Regions from separate parts of the Neobacillus sp. S1115 genome, predicted to be linked through region 2. Evidence: a T-box and tRNA genes for the amino acid it is inferred to sense, from the RefSeq annotation. Region 2 holds a T-box; the other regions hold tRNA genes.
The links. The T-box of region 2 lies ahead of thrS (threonine--tRNA ligase). A T-box ahead of a tRNA ligase gene usually reads a tRNA of that ligase, here a tRNA-Thr.
Positions count from the first base shown of each region.

Region 1: it has a tRNA-Thr gene. The T-box ahead of thrS (threonine--tRNA ligase) is inferred to sense a tRNA for this amino acid. The anticodon was not compared.
Region 3: it has a tRNA-Thr gene. The T-box ahead of thrS (threonine--tRNA ligase) is inferred to sense a tRNA for this amino acid. The anticodon was not compared.

Region 1 is NZ_AP038275.1:3,174,598-3,180,019, reverse strand. Features, by position in the region: rRNA gene ACZ5B7_RS15450 (23S ribosomal RNA) at 16-2,954, shown strand; rRNA gene rrf (5S ribosomal RNA) at 3,192-3,308, shown strand; tRNA gene ACZ5B7_RS15440 (tRNA-Ser) at 3,430-3,520, shown strand; tRNA gene ACZ5B7_RS15435 (tRNA-Glu) at 3,541-3,615, shown strand; tRNA gene ACZ5B7_RS15430 (tRNA-Val) at 3,623-3,698, shown strand; tRNA gene ACZ5B7_RS15425 (tRNA-Thr) at 3,704-3,779, shown strand; tRNA gene ACZ5B7_RS15420 (tRNA-Leu) at 3,801-3,885, shown strand; tRNA gene ACZ5B7_RS15415 (tRNA-Arg) at 3,942-4,018, shown strand; tRNA gene ACZ5B7_RS15410 (tRNA-Pro) at 4,034-4,110, shown strand; tRNA gene ACZ5B7_RS15405 (tRNA-Ala) at 4,127-4,202, shown strand; tRNA gene ACZ5B7_RS15400 (tRNA-Met) at 4,225-4,301, shown strand; tRNA gene ACZ5B7_RS15395 (tRNA-Ser) at 4,314-4,406, shown strand; tRNA gene ACZ5B7_RS15390 (tRNA-Met) at 4,666-4,739, shown strand; tRNA gene ACZ5B7_RS15385 (tRNA-Asp) at 4,743-4,819, shown strand; tRNA gene ACZ5B7_RS15380 (tRNA-Phe) at 4,827-4,899, shown strand; tRNA gene ACZ5B7_RS15375 (tRNA-His) at 4,922-4,997, shown strand; tRNA gene ACZ5B7_RS15370 (tRNA-Gly) at 5,004-5,077, shown strand; tRNA gene ACZ5B7_RS15365 (tRNA-Gln) at 5,082-5,156, shown strand; tRNA gene ACZ5B7_RS15360 (tRNA-Gly) at 5,161-5,235, shown strand; tRNA gene ACZ5B7_RS15355 (tRNA-Cys) at 5,243-5,316, shown strand; tRNA gene ACZ5B7_RS15350 (tRNA-Leu) at 5,323-5,404, shown strand.
Region 2 is NZ_AP038275.1:4,882,595-4,888,016, forward strand. Features, by position in the region: gene ACZ5B7_RS23915 (transposase) at 1-245, shown strand, start outside; gene ACZ5B7_RS23920 (IS3 family transposase) at 257-1,132, shown strand; gene thrS (threonine--tRNA ligase) at 1,779-3,710, opposite strand; T-box leader at 3,758-4,018, opposite strand; gene ACZ5B7_RS23930 (putative sporulation protein YtxC) at 4,106-4,984, opposite strand; gene dnaI (primosomal protein DnaI) at 5,101-5,422, opposite strand, start outside.
Region 3 is NZ_AP038275.1:5,034,982-5,040,403, forward strand. Features, by position in the region: gene glgB (1,4-alpha-glucan branching protein GlgB) at 1-976, opposite strand, end outside; tRNA gene ACZ5B7_RS24660 (tRNA-Glu) at 1,381-1,452, opposite strand; tRNA gene ACZ5B7_RS24665 (tRNA-Ser) at 1,456-1,546, opposite strand; tRNA gene ACZ5B7_RS24670 (tRNA-Asn) at 1,550-1,624, opposite strand; tRNA gene ACZ5B7_RS24675 (tRNA-Ile) at 1,634-1,710, opposite strand; tRNA gene ACZ5B7_RS24680 (tRNA-Gly) at 1,715-1,788, opposite strand; tRNA gene ACZ5B7_RS24685 (tRNA-His) at 1,796-1,871, opposite strand; tRNA gene ACZ5B7_RS24690 (tRNA-Phe) at 1,895-1,967, opposite strand; tRNA gene ACZ5B7_RS24695 (tRNA-Asp) at 1,975-2,051, opposite strand; tRNA gene ACZ5B7_RS24700 (tRNA-Met) at 2,055-2,128, opposite strand; tRNA gene ACZ5B7_RS24705 (tRNA-Ser) at 2,154-2,246, opposite strand; tRNA gene ACZ5B7_RS24710 (tRNA-Ile) at 2,264-2,340, opposite strand; tRNA gene ACZ5B7_RS24715 (tRNA-Met) at 2,494-2,570, opposite strand; tRNA gene ACZ5B7_RS24720 (tRNA-Ala) at 2,592-2,667, opposite strand; tRNA gene ACZ5B7_RS24725 (tRNA-Pro) at 2,685-2,761, opposite strand; tRNA gene ACZ5B7_RS24730 (tRNA-Arg) at 2,778-2,854, opposite strand; tRNA gene ACZ5B7_RS24735 (tRNA-Leu) at 2,869-2,957, opposite strand; tRNA gene ACZ5B7_RS24740 (tRNA-Gly) at 2,963-3,037, opposite strand; tRNA gene ACZ5B7_RS24745 (tRNA-Leu) at 3,048-3,132, opposite strand; tRNA gene ACZ5B7_RS24750 (tRNA-Lys) at 3,142-3,217, opposite strand; tRNA gene ACZ5B7_RS24755 (tRNA-Thr) at 3,222-3,294, opposite strand; tRNA gene ACZ5B7_RS24760 (tRNA-Val) at 3,316-3,391, opposite strand; rRNA gene rrf (5S ribosomal RNA) at 3,400-3,516, opposite strand; rRNA gene ACZ5B7_RS24770 (23S ribosomal RNA) at 3,649-5,422, opposite strand, start outside.

The DNA of each region.
Region 1 (5,422 bases), 1.7 Mb from region 2:
AAGTAAAACCTTTTAGGTTAAGTTAGAAAGGGCGCACGGTGAATGCCTTGGCACTAGGAGCCGATGAAGGACGGGACTAACACCGATATGCTTCGGGGAGCTGTAAGTAAGCGCAGATCCGGAGATTTCCGAATGGGGAAACCCACTGTTCGTAATGGAACAGTATCTTTACCTGAATACATAGGGTATTGAAGGCAGACCCGGGGAACTGAAACATCTAAGTACCCGGAGGAAGAGAAAGCAAACGCGATTCCCTGAGTAGCGGCGAGCGAAACGGGAACAGCCCAAACCGAAAGGCTTGCCTTTCGGGGTTGTAGGACACTCAACATGGAGTTACAAAGGAACGGGGTAGATGAAGCGGTCTGGAAAGGCCGGCCATAGAAGGTAAAAGCCCTGTAGTTGAAACTTCGTTCCCTCCTGAGTGGATCCTGAGTACGGCCGGACACGTGAAATCCGGTCGGAAGCAGGGAGGACCATCTCCCAAGGCTAAATACTCCCTAGTGACCGATAGTGAACCAGTACCGTGAGGGAAAGGTGAAAAGCACCCCGGAAGGGGAGTGAAAGAGATCCTGAAACCGTGTGCCTACAAGTAGTCAGAGCCCGTTCATGGGTGATGGCGTGCCTTTTGTAGAATGAACCGGCGAGTTACGATTGCATGCGAGGTTAAGTTGAAGAGACGGAGCCGCAGCGAAAGCGAGTCTGAATAGGGCGAATTAGTATGTAGTCGTAGACCCGAAACCAGGTGATCTACCCATGTCCAGGGTGAAGTCCAGGTAACACTGGATGGAGGCCCGAACCCACGCACGTTGAAAAGTGCGGGGATGAGGTGTGGGTAGCGGAGAAATTCCAATCGAACTTGGAGATAGCTGGTTCTCTCCGAAATAGCTTTAGGGCTAGCCTCACGTAGTTAGAGTCTTGGAGGTAGAGCACTGTTTGGACTAGGGGCCCTCATCGGGTTACCGAATTCAGACAAACTCCGAATGCCAATGACTTATCCGTGGGAGTCAGACTGCGAGTGATAAGATCCGTAGTCAAAAGGGAAACAGCCCAGACCACCAGCTAAGGTCCCAAAGTATACGTTAAGTGGAAAAGGATGTGGAGTTGCTTAGACAACCAGGATGTTGGCTTAGAAGCAGCCACCATTTAAAGAGTGCGTAATAGCTCACTGGTCGAGTGACTCTGCGCCGAAAATGTACCGGGGCTAAACGTATCACCGAAGCTGTGGGTGGACACCTTATGGTGTCCGCGGTAGGAGAGCGTTCTAAGGGCGTTGAAGCTAGACCGTAAGGACTGGTGGAGCGCTTAGAAGTGAGAATGCCGGTATGAGTAGCGAAAGATGAGTGAGAATCTCATCCACCGTATGCCTAAGGTTTCCTGAGGAAGGCTCGTCCGCTCAGGGTTAGTCGGGACCTAAGCCGAGGCCGAAAGGCGTAGGCGATGGACAACAGGTTGATATTCCTGTACCACCTCTTTATCGTTTGAGTGATGGGGGGACGCAGGAGGATAGGGTAAGCGCACTGCTGGATATGTGCGTGCAAGCAGTTAGGCTGGTGAATAGGAAAATCCGTTCACCGAACAGGCTCGAGCTGTGATGCCGAGGGAATTATAGTACCGAAGTTCCTGATTCCACACTGCCAAGAAAAGCCTCTAGCGAGATAAAAGGTGCCCGTACCGCAAACCGACACAGGTAGGCGAGGAGAGAATCCTAAGGTGAGCGAGAGAACTCTCGTTAAGGAACTCGGCAAAATGACCCCGTAACTTCGGGAGAAGGGGTGCTTTTTGGGGTGAATAGCCCCGAAGAGCCGCAGTGAATAGGCCCAGGCGACTGTTTAGCAAAAACACAGGTCTCTGCAAAGCCGCAAGGCGAAGTATAGGGGCTGACGCCTGCCCGGTGCTGGAAGGTTAAGAGGAGGGGTTAGCTGCTAAGCGAAGCTCTGAATCGAAGCCCCAGTAAACGGCGGCCGTAACTATAACGGTCCTAAGGTAGCGAAATTCCTTGTCGGGTAAGTTCCGACCCGCACGAAAGGCGTAACGATCTGGGCACTGTCTCAACGAGAGACTCGGTGAAATTATAGTACCTGTGAAGATGCAGGTTACCCGCGACAGGACGGAAAGACCCCATGGAGCTTTACTGTAGCCTGATATTGAATTTTGGTACAGCTTGTACAGGATAGGTAGGAGCCTGAGAAACCGGAGCGCCAGCTTCGGTGGAGGCGTCGGTGGGATACTACCCTGGCTGTATTGAAATTCTAACCCGCACCCCTGATCGGGGTGGGAGACAGTGTCAGGTGGGCAGTTTGACTGGGGCGGTCGCCTCCTAAAGTGTAACGGAGGCGCCCAAAGGTTCCCTCAGAATGGTTGGAAATCATTCGCAGAGTGTAAAGGCACAAGGGAGCTTGACTGCGAGACCTACAAGTCGAGCAGGGACGAAAGTCGGGCTTAGTGATCCGGTGGTTCCGCATGGAAGGGCCATCGCTCAACGGATAAAAGCTACCCTGGGGATAACAGGCTTATCTCCCCCAAGAGTCCACATCGACGGGGAGGTTTGGCACCTCGATGTCGGCTCATCGCATCCTGGGGCTGTAGTCGGTCCCAAGGGTTGGGCTGTTCGCCCATTAAAGCGGTACGCGAGCTGGGTTCAGAACGTCGTGAGACAGTTCGGTCCCTATCCGTCGTGGGCGCAGGAAATTTGAGAGGAGCTGTCCTTAGTACGAGAGGACCGGGATGGACGCACCGCTGGTGTACCAGTTGTCTTGCCAAAGGCATCGCTGGGTAGCTATGTGCGGACGGGATAAGTGCTGAAAGCATCTAAGCATGAAGCCCCCCTCGAGATGAGATTTCCCATAGCGTCAAGCTAGTAAGATCCCTGAAAGATGATCAGGTTGATAGGTCAGAGGTGGAAGCGCGGTGACGTGTGGAGCTGACTGATACTAATCGATCGAGGACTTAACCAAAATCGAAAAGCGGAAGCGGCCGGTTAGCAACGTATGGCCTGGAGGGCTTTGACTGAGATAAAGGAAACACGATGAGCGAAGCGAATCGATGTTGACTTATCGTAGGGAAAAGACCGAAGGACATTAGTTGCTGGACGCTGGAGCTAGACAATCATCAATGTAAAATGGCAACTCGTTCTTATAAAACTTCTTCTGAGTTATCTAGTTTTGAGGGAATGAAACCTCTGATTCAATAGGTCCGGTAGCAATGGCGAGAAGGTCACACCCGTTCCCATCCCGAACACGGAAGTTAAGCTTCTCAGCGCCGATGGTAGTTGGGGCGAAAGCCCCTGTGAGAGTAGGACGCTGCCGGGCTAAGACAGAAATTTTACTTTCTCGTCTTTTTTCTTCCCCTATAATGAATTTGGAAGAAATTAGTCATTGTTATAAAAGTAGAGATGTGCGAAGATATTCACTGTCGCTTCTTTCATATTATGGAGAGCTGTCCGAGTGGCCGAAGGAGCACGATTGGAAATCGTGTATACGTTAACCGCGTATCAAGGGTTCAAATCCCTTGCTCTCCGCCATAATAAAAATTTTTCTAAATGGCCCCTTGGTCAAGCGGTTAAGACACCGCCCTTTCACGGCGGTAACACGGGTTCGAATCCCGTAGGGGTCACCACATAAATGGAGGATTAGCTCAGCTGGGAGAGCATCTGCCTTACAAGCAGAGGGTCGGCGGTTCGATCCCGTCATCCTCCACCATATATGCCGGCTTAGCTCAATTGGTAGAGCAACTGACTTGTAATCAGTAGGTTGAGGGTTCAAGTCCTTTAGCCGGCACCACTTCAAATAATTACTACTTTTGCGGGTGTGGCGGAATTGGCAGACGCACCAGACTTAGGATCTGGCGCCTTCGGGCGTGGGGGTTCGACTCCCTTCACCCGCACCATTTATTTGCGGAAGTAGTTCAGTGGTAGGCTCCAATTTTTCAAATTAACAAATAATGCGCCCGTAGCTCAATTGGATAGAGCGTCTGACTACGGATCAGAAGGTTATGGGTTCGACTCCTGTCGGGCGCGCCATCAAATTTTATAATTCGGGAAGTAGCTCAGCTTGGTAGAGCACTTGGTTTGGGACCAAGGGGTCGCAGGTTCGAATCCTGTCTTCCCGACCATTCTTTAAAAACTTATGGGGCCTTAGCTCAGCTGGGAGAGCGCCTGCTTTGCACGCAGGAGGTCAGCGGTTCGATCCCGCTAGGCTCCACCATTGAATATTATAAATGAATGTTGGCGGTGTAGCTCAGCTGGCTAGAGCGTACGGTTCATACCCGTAAGGTCGGGGGTTCGATCCCCTCCGCCGCTACCAAATATGTTTTACGGAGGAATACCCAAGTCCGGCTGAAGGGATCGGTCTTGAAAACCGACAGGTGGGTTAAACCGCGCGGGGGTTCGAATCCCTCTTCCTCCGCCATAAGACTGTTATTTATTTTAGAGTGTATCAATTGAACTCTTTTTTGAATATACTTTTGAAGATTGATACAGTCAGACGTAAGCTTTATGTATATCGTTTCTAAATATTTCTTATTATCGCGGGGTGGAGCAACGAGCGTTGCTTCTGTGAATAGTCTGCGAGTTGTATCAATCGAGCTGCTGCTTGAGTAAGCTTTCTGAGATTGATACAGTCCTACGTTAGCTTTTAGCATGGCGTAAACTTAATACTTTTTTATTATCGCGGGGTGGAGCAGTCCGGTAGCTCGTCGGGCTCATAACCCGAAGGTCACAGGTTCAAATCCTGTCCCCGCAATTCGGTCTGGTAGTTCAGTTGGTTAGAATGCCTGCCTGTCACGCAGGAGGTCGCGGGTTCGAGTCCCGTCCAGACCGCCACTAAAGTGGCTCAGTAGCTCAGTCGGTAGAGCAAAGGACTGAAAATCCTTGTGTCGGCGGTTCGATTCCGTCCTGAGCCACCTTTATTTTAAAAACATCACGGCGGTTGTGGCGAAGTGGTTAACGCATCGGATTGTGGTTCCGACATTCGTGGGTTCGATTCCCATCAGCCGCCCCATCTATTGCGGGTGTAGTTTAGTGGTAAAACCACAGCCTTCCAAGCTGTTGTTGTGGGTTCGATTCCCATCACCCGCTCCATTATTGGGCTATAGCCAAGCGGTAAGGCAACGGACTTTGACTCCGTCATTCGTAGGTTCAAATCCTGCTAGCCCAGCCAATATGCGGAAGTAGTTCAGTGGTAGAACACCACCTTGCCAAGGTGGGGGTCGCGGGTTCGAATCCCGTCTTCCGCTCCAAAAATATGGCGGCATAGCCAAGTGGTAAGGCACAGGTCTGCAACACCTTTACCACCGGTTCGAATCCGGTTGCCGCCTCCATATTATGCCGGTGTGGCGGAATTGGCAGACGCGCACGACTCAAAATCGTGTTCCGTAAGGAGTGTCGGTTCGACCCCGACCACCGGTATCTTGTTTATTACTTTTT
Region 2 (5,422 bases):
TCGTTGAGGAGGGGAAAAAAGCCTCCCAGGTAGCTTTTGAACTCGAGATCTCCCCTAAAACTGTTAGTCGATGGGTGGCAGCTTACAGGACTAAAACAAGTGCTGGGAAAGCTGGAGAAAACTATCTTACACCCACAGAACTTGAAAAACTGAAAAAGCAACACGAGAAAGAGATACAAAAATTGAAAGAGGAAAACGAAATTCTAAAAAAGGCCATGCACATCTTCACGAAAAACCAAGCGTAATTTATACGTTCATTCAAGCCCACTCTGATGAGCACGCTGTGGCGAAGATGTGCAAAGTTCTTAAAGTATCATCAAGTGGCTATTATAAATGGCTAAGGATCCAGAATAAACCTCAATCTGAGAAAGATGCCTACCGTAAAGAAATCAAGCAAAAAATAAGTAAATCATTTCACGAGAGCTATGGTACGTATGGGAGCCCCAGGGTCCATGCCGACTTGGTGGAGTGGGGTTATACCATTTCTCAAAAGACGGTTGCACGTATGATGAAAGAGATGGGTTTAACAGCCACACCAAAAGAAAAGTTTGTCATTACTACTAATTCAAATCATGATTTACACATTTATCCTAACCTGCTTAATCGCCAATTTAATGTTGAAAAGCCCAACCGAGCATGGGTAACTGACATTACGTACATTTGGACGCTTGAAGGCTGGGTTTATTTATCATCCGTTATGGATCTATTCTCAAGAAAAATCGTAGGCTGGAGTATGGCTTCACATATGAAAAAGGAGCTATCCATACAAGCATTAAATATGGCGATTGTTACAAGGCAGCCTAGTGAAGGGTTAATCCATCATTCGGACCGTGGGTCCCAGTATTGTTCAAATGATTATATCGACATCCTGAAAGGGAAAAACATGCATATCAGTATGAGCAGAAAGGGCGATCCTTACGACAATGCATGTATTGAGTCTTTTCATGCCACAATCAAGAAAGACTTGATCTACAGAAGACGCTTTAAGACCAGGGCTGAAGCCGTAAAAGCCATTAATCATTATTTAAATAGTTTTTATAATGAAAAACGAAAACACTCTACTTTAGGGCACAATTCACCGAATCAATTCGAGAGAAACCACCGGCAAGATGAAGTTGCATATACCTCATAATATAGCCATTTGGTGTTAGGAAATGAGCAGTCATGCTTTTCGACTGATCATTTCTAATACCGTACCAAACGAAGTGCGGTAGTGGTTTGGTTTCTAAAAGTCTTAAATTTTACTGTCCACTTTCTTGACAGAAGACCAATCGGGATTAGTTCAAATACTTTTTATGAGTAAGTCCGGGACAATTTTGTCCGAAGGTTACCCAGGTTCGGACACTTCCGCCTCTTTTTTAACTGGTTTTGTCCGATGGTTACTCAGGTTCGGACACTTCCATCGCTTTTTTAACCGGTTTTGTCCGATGGTTGCCCGGGTTCGGACACTTTCATCGCTTTTTCAATCGGTTTTGTCCGAAGTTTACCCGGGTTCGGACACTTCCATCGCTTTTTCAACTGGTTTTGTCCGAAGTTTACCCGGGTTCGGACACTTTCATCGCTTTTTCAACCGGTTTTGTCCGAAGTTTACCCGGGTTCGGACACTTCCATCGCTTTTTCAATCGTTTTTGTCCGAAGGTTGCCCGGGTTCGGACACTTTCATCTCTTTTTCTATCGATTTTGTCCGAAGGTTACGCTGATTCGGACACTTCCGTCTCTATTTCAAGCAGTTTTGTCCTTAAAAAACCAAAAAGGGAGATTGCTCTCCCCTCCTAAAATTATTTCTGCACTTCCGCCTTCAACCCAGCAAGAAACTCCTCAAACGCCTTAGTCTCAGACTTCTGCTCGCCATATTTACGTACGTTAACAGCGTTTTCCTCGACTTCCTTGTCGCCGACAACCAGCATATAAGGGATTTTTTGCATTTGCGCTTCGCGGATCTTATAGCCGATTTTTTCATCACGGCCGTCCAATTCAACGCGGAAGCCTGCAGCCTTAAGCTGTTCCTGTACCTTTCGGGCATAATCAAAATGCGCTTCTGGCGAAACAGGAATCACTTGAACCTGTACAGGCGCCAGCCAAGTTGGGAATGCGCCCTTGTATTCTTCAATCAAGTAAGCAACAAACCGTTCCATAGTAGAAACGACACCGCGGTGGATAACAACTGGGCGGTGCTGCTTGCCATCTTCACCAACATAAGTTAAATCAAAACGTTCAGGCAGCAAGAAATCCAATTGCACAGTCGACAATGTTTCGTCCTTACCTAAAGCTGTTCTGACTTGAACATCCAATTTAGGACCGTAGAATGCCGCTTCTCCTTCAGCTTCGAAATAATCAAGGCCAAGGTCATCCATCGCTTCTTTTAACATGCTTTGTGCTTTTTCCCACATCGCATCGTCATCGAAGTACTTTTCCTTATCTTGAGGATCACGATACGATAATCGGAATGAATATTCCTTAATATCGAAATCTTTATAAACCTCTAGAATCAGCCGAACAACGCGCTGGAATTCTTCCTTAATTTGATCCGGACGAACAAAGATATGCGCATCGTTCAAAGTCATCCCTCGGACACGCTGTAATCCGGATAAAGCACCAGACATTTCATAACGGTGCATTGTTCCTAACTCAGCAATCCGAATTGGAAGCTCACGGTAGCTGTGCATCGCATTTTTGTACACCATCATATGGTGTGGGCAGTTCATCGGGCGGAGCACTAATTGCTCATTGTCCATTTCCATTACCGGGAACATATCTTCATGGTAATGATCCCAGTGGCCGGAAGTTTTATATAACTCCACGTTTGCCATAATCGGTGTATAAACATGGTCATAGCCTAGGCTGACCTCTTTGTCCACGATATAGCGCTCAACGATACGACGGATTGTTGCACCCTTTGGCAGCCAAAGCGGCAACCCTTGCCCTACCTTTTGAGAATTAGTAAATAAGTTAAGCTCCTTACCAAGCTTGCGGTGGTCACGCTCTTTTGCTTCTTCAAGCAAACGAAGATGTTCAGCCAACTCTTCCTTTTTGAAAAAGGCAGTGCCGTATACGCGTTGCAGCATTTTGTTATTGCTGTCGCCGCGCCAGTAGGCACCCGCAATGCTTAACAGCTTAAATTCTTTAATTTTTCCAGTTGATGGAACATGGATACCGCGGCATAGGTCGAAGAAATCCCCCTGCTCATAAATCGTTACTTGTTCATCATCAGGAATAGCTTCAATCAACTCAAGCTTATACTCATCGTCGATTTCTTTAAAAAGCTGAACCGCTTCGGAACGGCTGACTTCTTTGCGGACAACTTCAATGTTCTCGCTAACGATTTTCGCCATTTCCTTTTCGATTTTAGGAAGGTCTTCAGGTGTCAGAGATTCCTCTAAATCCATATCGTAATAAAATCCGCCTTCAATAACCGGGCCGACACCAAGCTTCGCTCCCGGGTACAAACGCTTAACAGCCTGTGCCATTAAGTGGGCAGTACTGTGGCGCAATACCTCAAGGGCATCCTTAGATTCTGGTGTCACGATTTCTATTGAACCGTCTTCTTGAATTGGACGGCGAAGATCATACATTTGACCGTTTAGTTTGCCGGCAATAGCCTTTTTCTTCAGACCAGGGCTGATGGATGCCGCAATATCTTCTGTTGTCGTTCCTTTTGGGAACTCCTTTACTGCCCCATCAGGAAATGCAATTTTTACAACATCTGACATCATCAATTCCTCCTTATAAAATAAAAAATAAAAAACCCGTCCCTAGGAATAGGGACGAGTTTTGATTAACACGTGGTTCCACCCAATTTTTCATTTTCAGAAGCTGCCAACAGGGCATACTGAAAATGACTTTAGGTCAGGGTAACGGCTGATTGCCGTCAACAATTACTAGCTTCATGAGAAAATGAAGTGTTCACTGGTGAAGTTTAAAGGTGGTAAGTATTTCTTTCGTGTTAGGAGGCTTTCAGCCGCGTCCTCCCTCTCTAAAAACCGTAAAAAAATACTGTTGTCCTTATCATTACATTTACTATGATATAAGCTATGTACGTTATTATAATGATTTAGTTTTAAAAAATCAACTTCATAAAACAAATTATTTTAACAATTTGTATTTTTTATCCATGGTTTTCGGAGGAAGTTGCTTTTCCTACCCAATTTTTCACTTCCCGAAGCGCCTCGAATTGCCTGAGCTTCACTCTTTCCTCAAAAATATTCTTAATTGTTCTGACAAGCGGGGCCTCCGGATCATTTGTATAAAGAAAAATAGATGTCGGCGCCAAAGATAATAGCGGGGCAATCGAGGCCGAATCGACGTAAACTGGATGATTCACCAACAGCTTTCGGTCTATCAGACGTATCAATTCGCTTCGTTTCATTTCTTCAAAATGTTCATTGTAAAAGGTGATTTCATCATCAAATAATAGATGGAGCACATCAATTTTCGGCTCCCGATTTGCCAAAAAATCTCTCAGCATATTCACAAACATTTGGTATTCCTGCTCCATTTTATATTCATCAATTGAAAGCTCCACATAGCTTTCAAGGAGCTGAAGATACGAGCGCAACCTAAATTTCGCAAACGAATCAAACGAGAACGAAATATTTTCCTGAAAAACATGATGAATGGCTTCCTTAATATTAGGTTCCTCATTATTTTCCTGTAAAAAAGAAGACAGTTCAAAGCGATGCCCTTCTAAAATGGAATAAAGAATCTCCAAAATTTGCTGCCGTTCTTCCAGGTCTTCGTAAAAAAATTGCTGCTCCAAAATATCCATAAACCAGTCATCGCGTTTAATACATGTAATAAACTCATAAAAAGCGTCTTTAACCTTGGCAAATAAATGGTCAGAACAAGAGCCATCCATTATTTTCACTATATGTCGATCTTCAAAAAGAAGAATATTTTCATAATCAAGAAGATTATTTAATACTTTTTGCAAATGATTATAAAAACGGATTGCATCCATCTTATTTTGGAAGATGATTTCTGCCAACCAAATCCCCCCTAAAAACCGAATCTCTGTTTTAATATATATGGGGGACTTGGCCAAAATAGAAGTTTTAAAAGTGCAAAAAAGGACTCCGGCGAATACCGGAATCCCTTGTAACATTAATTTCTGCGGTTGGAACCGCCCACCATTACGGGTTCGCTCAAAGAACGAATTCGCTCCATTATGCGGCGGGCCTTCATTTTTTCCTCTTCGCCGCGTTGGCTGTAGGTTAAATGGTGCTCGAGCCCTTGAAAATCAAAATTAGAAGTAAAGAAGGTCGGCAGGCTCTCAAGCATGCGAAATTGCAGGATTGGTCCAAGAACTTCATCGCGCGTCCAGCTGGACATCGCTTCAGCACCAATATCATCAAGCATTAAAATCGGCTCTTTTTTTAACGCATCGATTTTTTCGTTTAAAGTCGAATCGGCGATGGAGCTTTTC
Region 3 (5,422 bases), 150 kb from region 2:
GTCTATTTGAGGCATTCGGCCAATAAATGATATTGGCAACAGCATCCATTCTGAAGCCATCGATATGATAATGTTCCATCCAAAATAGAGCGTTTGAAATGAGGAAACTTTGCACCTCTCCTTTTCCAAGGTCAAAATTGGCTGTGCCCCAGATGTGGTTTTCCCTATCATTTAGATGGGAATAGGAATAAAGATGTGTACCGTCAAAATTGTATAACCCATGAGCGTCCTTGCAGAAATGCCCGGGTACCCAGTCAAGGATGACCCCTATGCCATGCTGATGGCACTGTTCGACGAAATAGCGGAAATCATCCGGAGTCCCGTACCGCGATGTTACGGAGAAATACCCAGTCCCCTGGTACCCCCAAGAAGCGTCAAGTGGATGTTCAACCAGCGGCAGCAGCTCAATATGCGTAAAGCCAAGCTCCAATACATAAGGGACAAGTTCTTCCGCCAGTTCTCGATAGGTTAAAAAATCACCATTATCCTTGGTCTTCCATGAGCCCGCATGAACCTCATAAATGACGGCTGGTTCCGCCAGGAAGTTCGATTGTGCTTTGCGGTTCATCCATTGAGTGTCCTGCCATTTATAGCCCTCAAGCGAATAAACGACAGAGGCTGTATTTGGCCTTAATTCTGAGTAAAAAGCATAGGGATCTGCTTTTAACAATTGTTTCTTTGATTTTGTGGTGATTTCATATTTATAATTGCAGCCATCTAGATTTTGCTTGATGACAATAATCCATACACCCTCACCATTTACTTTTTGTAATTCATATCCATCACCATTCCAGTGATTAAAATCCCCCACAAGCCTTACTTGGAGGGCATTCGGAGCCCAAACGCAAAATCGTGTATAAGTCTCTGCGGAATCCTTAAAGATATGAGCGCCAAAAAGCTGATGACTTTGAAAAAGATTTCCCTCGTGAAATAAGTGAAGTTGGTAATCAGTCGGAAAAAATGTATTCACTGCCATGGCTCTCCTCATCCTCACCTGAAATTATGTATTTCAAAAACCAATTATAAGTGCAAATAACAAATATTCCTTGTAAAACTTTTTTATCTTTTCTGACAGCAAGCGGGGAATGGCTCCACTATTAGATGTTTTTTGACAGCTATCACCAGGATACGACAAAAAATCTCTCGTGTTTCGACAGGAATCTATTAAGTTTTTTTGTGATTTTTTTGTTAAAGTAGTTTGAAAAGTTATTCAATTTTTGAAAAAATAGATAACTTTATTTGCGGAAAATTGAAGTCTTGCAAGCGATTTCAACACTTTATTGCATTGCAGAGATAGCAAAGAGGTTATATTAATATAATGATTTGCATGTTCAAAAACAACAAAAAAGCTGATGACATATTGTCATCAGCTTTTTCGTATGACCCCTACGGGATTCGAACCCGTGTTACCGCCGTGAAAGGGCGGTGTCTTAACCGCTTGACCAAGGGGCCAAATGGCAGAGAAGAAGGGATTCGAACCCTCGCGCCGCTTACGCGACCTACTCCCTTAGCAGGGGAGCCCCTTGAGCCACTTGGGTACTTCTCTATATGGCTCCGCAGGTAGGACTCGAACCTACGACCGATCGGTTAACAGCCGATAGCTCTACCACTGAGCTACTGCGGAATAATACTATGGTGGGCCTAAATGGACTCGAACCATCGACCTCACGCTTATCAGGCGTGCGCTCTAACCAGCTGAGCTATAGGCCCATAATGGAGCGGGTGATGGGAATCGAACCCACAACAACAGCTTGGAAGGCTGTGGTTTTACCACTAAACTACACCCGCATTATAATGGGGCGGCTGATGGGAATCGAACCCACGAATGTCGGAACCACAATCCGATGCGTTAACCACTTCGCCACAACCGCCGTGATGTTTTTAAAAATAAAGGTGGCTCAGGACGGAATCGAACCGCCGACACAAGGATTTTCAGTCCTTTGCTCTACCGACTGAGCTACTGAGCCACTTTAGTGGCGGTCTGGACGGGACTCGAACCCGCGACCTCCTGCGTGACAGGCAGGCATTCTAACCAACTGAACTACCAGACCGGATTGCGGGGGCAGGATTTGAACCTGCGACCTTCGGGTTATGAGCCCGACGAGCTACCGGACTGCTCCACCCCGCGATAATAAAAAGTATAAAATGTTTTATGGCGGAGGAAGAGGGATTCGAACCCCCGCGCGGTTTAACCCGCCTGTCGGTTTTCAAGACCGATCCCTTCAGCCAAACTTGGGTATTCCTCCATAAAATATGAAACTAATGGTGGACCTTGTAGGACTCGAACCTACGACCGGACGGTTATGAGCCGTCTGCTCTAACCAGCTGAGCTAAAGGTCCAAGTTAAAGTTCTTTAACCTATATGGTTAAAACCCGTCTGTCCCCATCTCAGAAAGCAAATTCAAGCAGCAGCTCGATGGGTACAACTCGTAGCATATTCAGCGGAGCCTTGCTCGTTGCTCTAACCAGCTGAGCTAAAGGTCCTAATAATCTTGGTAGCGGCGGAGGGGATCGAACCCCCGACCTTACGGGTATGAACCGTACGCTCTAGCCAGCTGAGCTACACCGCCAAATTACATATTAAAATTAAATGGTGGAGCCTAGCGGGATCGAACCGCTGACCTCCTGCGTGCAAAGCAGGCGCTCTCCCAGCTGAGCTAAGGCCCCATTGAATTTAGTGAGAATGGTCGGGAAAACAGGATTCGAACCTGCGACCCCTTGGTCCCAAACCAAGTGCTCTACCAAGCTGAGCTATTTCCCGTACTATTAAATTTAAATGGCGCGCCCGACAGGAGTCGAACCCATAACCTTCTGATCCGTAGTCAGACGCTCTATCCAATTGAGCTACGGGCGCATCTTGATTTTAAATGGTGCCGAGGACCGGAATCGAACCGGTACGGTAGTCACCTACCGCAGGATTTTAAGTCCTGTGCGTCTGCCAGTTCCGCCACCCCGGCAATTTTGGAGCGGAAGACGGGATTCGAACCCGCGACCCCCACCTTGGCAAGGTGGTGTTCTACCACTGAACTACTTCCGCAATATATAAATGGTGCGGGTGAAGGGAGTCGAACCCCCACGCCTTGCGGCGCCAGATCCTAAGTCTGGTGCGTCTGCCAATTCCGCCACACCCGCATATTTAAATGGTGAGCCATGAAGGACTCGAACCTTCGACCCTCTGATTAAAAGTCAGATGCTCTACCGACTGAGCTAATGGCTCAAGGTGCCGGCTAAAGGACTTGAACCCTCAACCTACTGATTACAAGTCAGTTGCTCTACCAATTGAGCTAAGCCGGCAAAATGATAATTAAATTATTATGGTGGAGGATGACGGGATCGAACCGCCGACCCTCTGCTTGTAAGGCAGATGCTCTCCCAGCTGAGCTAATCCTCCATTTAACAGCCTGGCAGCGTCCTACTCTCACAGGGACTTGCGTCCCAACTACCATCGGCGCTGAGAAGCTTAACTTCCGTGTTCGGGATGGGAACGGGTGTGACCTTCTCGCCATTACTACCAGACCATTTATCAGACACTATTTTATTATAATGTCTATTTCATATTTTGCAAGAGGAAATTTAAAATTTTTCATTCCCTCAAAACTAGATAATGCAGAAGAAGTTAATAAGAACGAGTTCACCTAAAAACATGACTTGGTTAAGTCCTCGATCGATTAGTATCAGTCAGCTCCACACGTCACCGCGCTTCCACCTCTGACCTATCAACCTGATCATCTTTCAGGGATCTTACTAGCTTGACGCTATGGGAAATCTCATCTCGAGGGGGGCTTCATGCTTAGATGCTTTCAGCACTTATCCCGTCCGCACATAGCTACCCAGCGATGCCTTTGGCAAGACAACTGGTACACCAGCGGTGCGTCCATCCCGGTCCTCTCGTACTAAGGACAGCTCCTCTCAAATTTCCTGCGCCCACGACGGATAGGGACCGAACTGTCTCACGACGTTCTGAACCCAGCTCGCGTACCGCTTTAATGGGCGAACAGCCCAACCCTTGGGACCGACTACAGCCCCAGGATGCGATGAGCCGACATCGAGGTGCCAAACCTCCCCGTCGATGTGGACTCTTGGGGGAGATAAGCCTGTTATCCCCAGGGTAGCTTTTATCCGTTGAGCGATGGCCCTTCCATGCGGAACCACCGGATCACTAAGCCCGACTTTCGTCCCTGCTCGACTTGTAGGTCTCGCAGTCAAGCTCCCTTGTGCCTTTACACTCTGCGAATGATTTCCAACCATTCTGAGGGAACCTTTGGGCGCCTCCGTTACACTTTAGGAGGCGACCGCCCCAGTCAAACTGCCCACCTGACACTGTCTCCCACCCCGATCAGGGGTGCGGGTTAGAATTTCAATACAGCCAGGGTAGTATCCCACCGACGCCTCCACCGAAGCTGGCGCTCCGGCTTCTCAGGCTCCTACCTATCCTGTACAAGCTGTACCAAAATTCAATATCAGGCTACAGTAAAGCTCCATGGGGTCTTTCCGTCCTGTCGCGGGTAACCTGCATCTTCACAGGTACTATAATTTCACCGAGTCTCTCGTTGAGACAGTGCCCAGATCGTTACGCCTTTCGTGCGGGTCGGAACTTACCCGACAAGGAATTTCGCTACCTTAGGACCGTTATAGTTACGGCCGCCGTTTACTGGGGCTTCGATTCAGAGCTTCGCTTGCGCTAACCCCTCCTCTTAACCTTCCAGCACCGGGCAGGCGTCAGCCCCTATACTTCGCCTTGCGGCTTTGCAGAGACCTGTGTTTTTGCTAAACAGTCGCCTGGGCCTATTCACTGCGGCTCTTCGGGGCTATTCACCCCAAAAAGCACCCCTTCTCCCGAAGTTACGGGGTCATTTTGCCGAGTTCCTTAACGAGAGTTCTCTCGCTCACCTTAGGATTCTCTCCTCGCCTACCTGTGTCGGTTTGCGGTACGGGCACCTTTTATCTCGCTAGAGGCTTTTCTTGGCAGTGTGGAATCAGGAACTTCGGTACTATAATTCCCTCGGCATCACAGCTCAGCCTTATGGCAAGCGGATTTTCCTACTTGCCAGCCTAACTGCTTGCACGCACATATCCAGCAGTGCGCTTACCCTATCCTCCTGCGTCCCCCCATCACTCAAACGATAAAGAGGTGGTACAGGAATATCAACCTGTTGTCCATCGCCTACGCCTTTCGGCCTCGGCTTAGGTCCCGACTAACCCTGAGCGGACGAGCCTTCCTCAGGAAACCTTAGGCATACGGTGGATGAGATTCTCACTCATCTTTCGCTACTCATACCGGCATTCTCACTTCTAAGCGCTCCACCAGTCCTTACGGTCTAGCTTCAACGCCCTTAGAACGCTCTCCTACCGCGGACACCACAAGGTGTCCACCCACAGCTTCGGTGATACGTTTAGCCCCGGTACATTTTCGGCGCAGAGT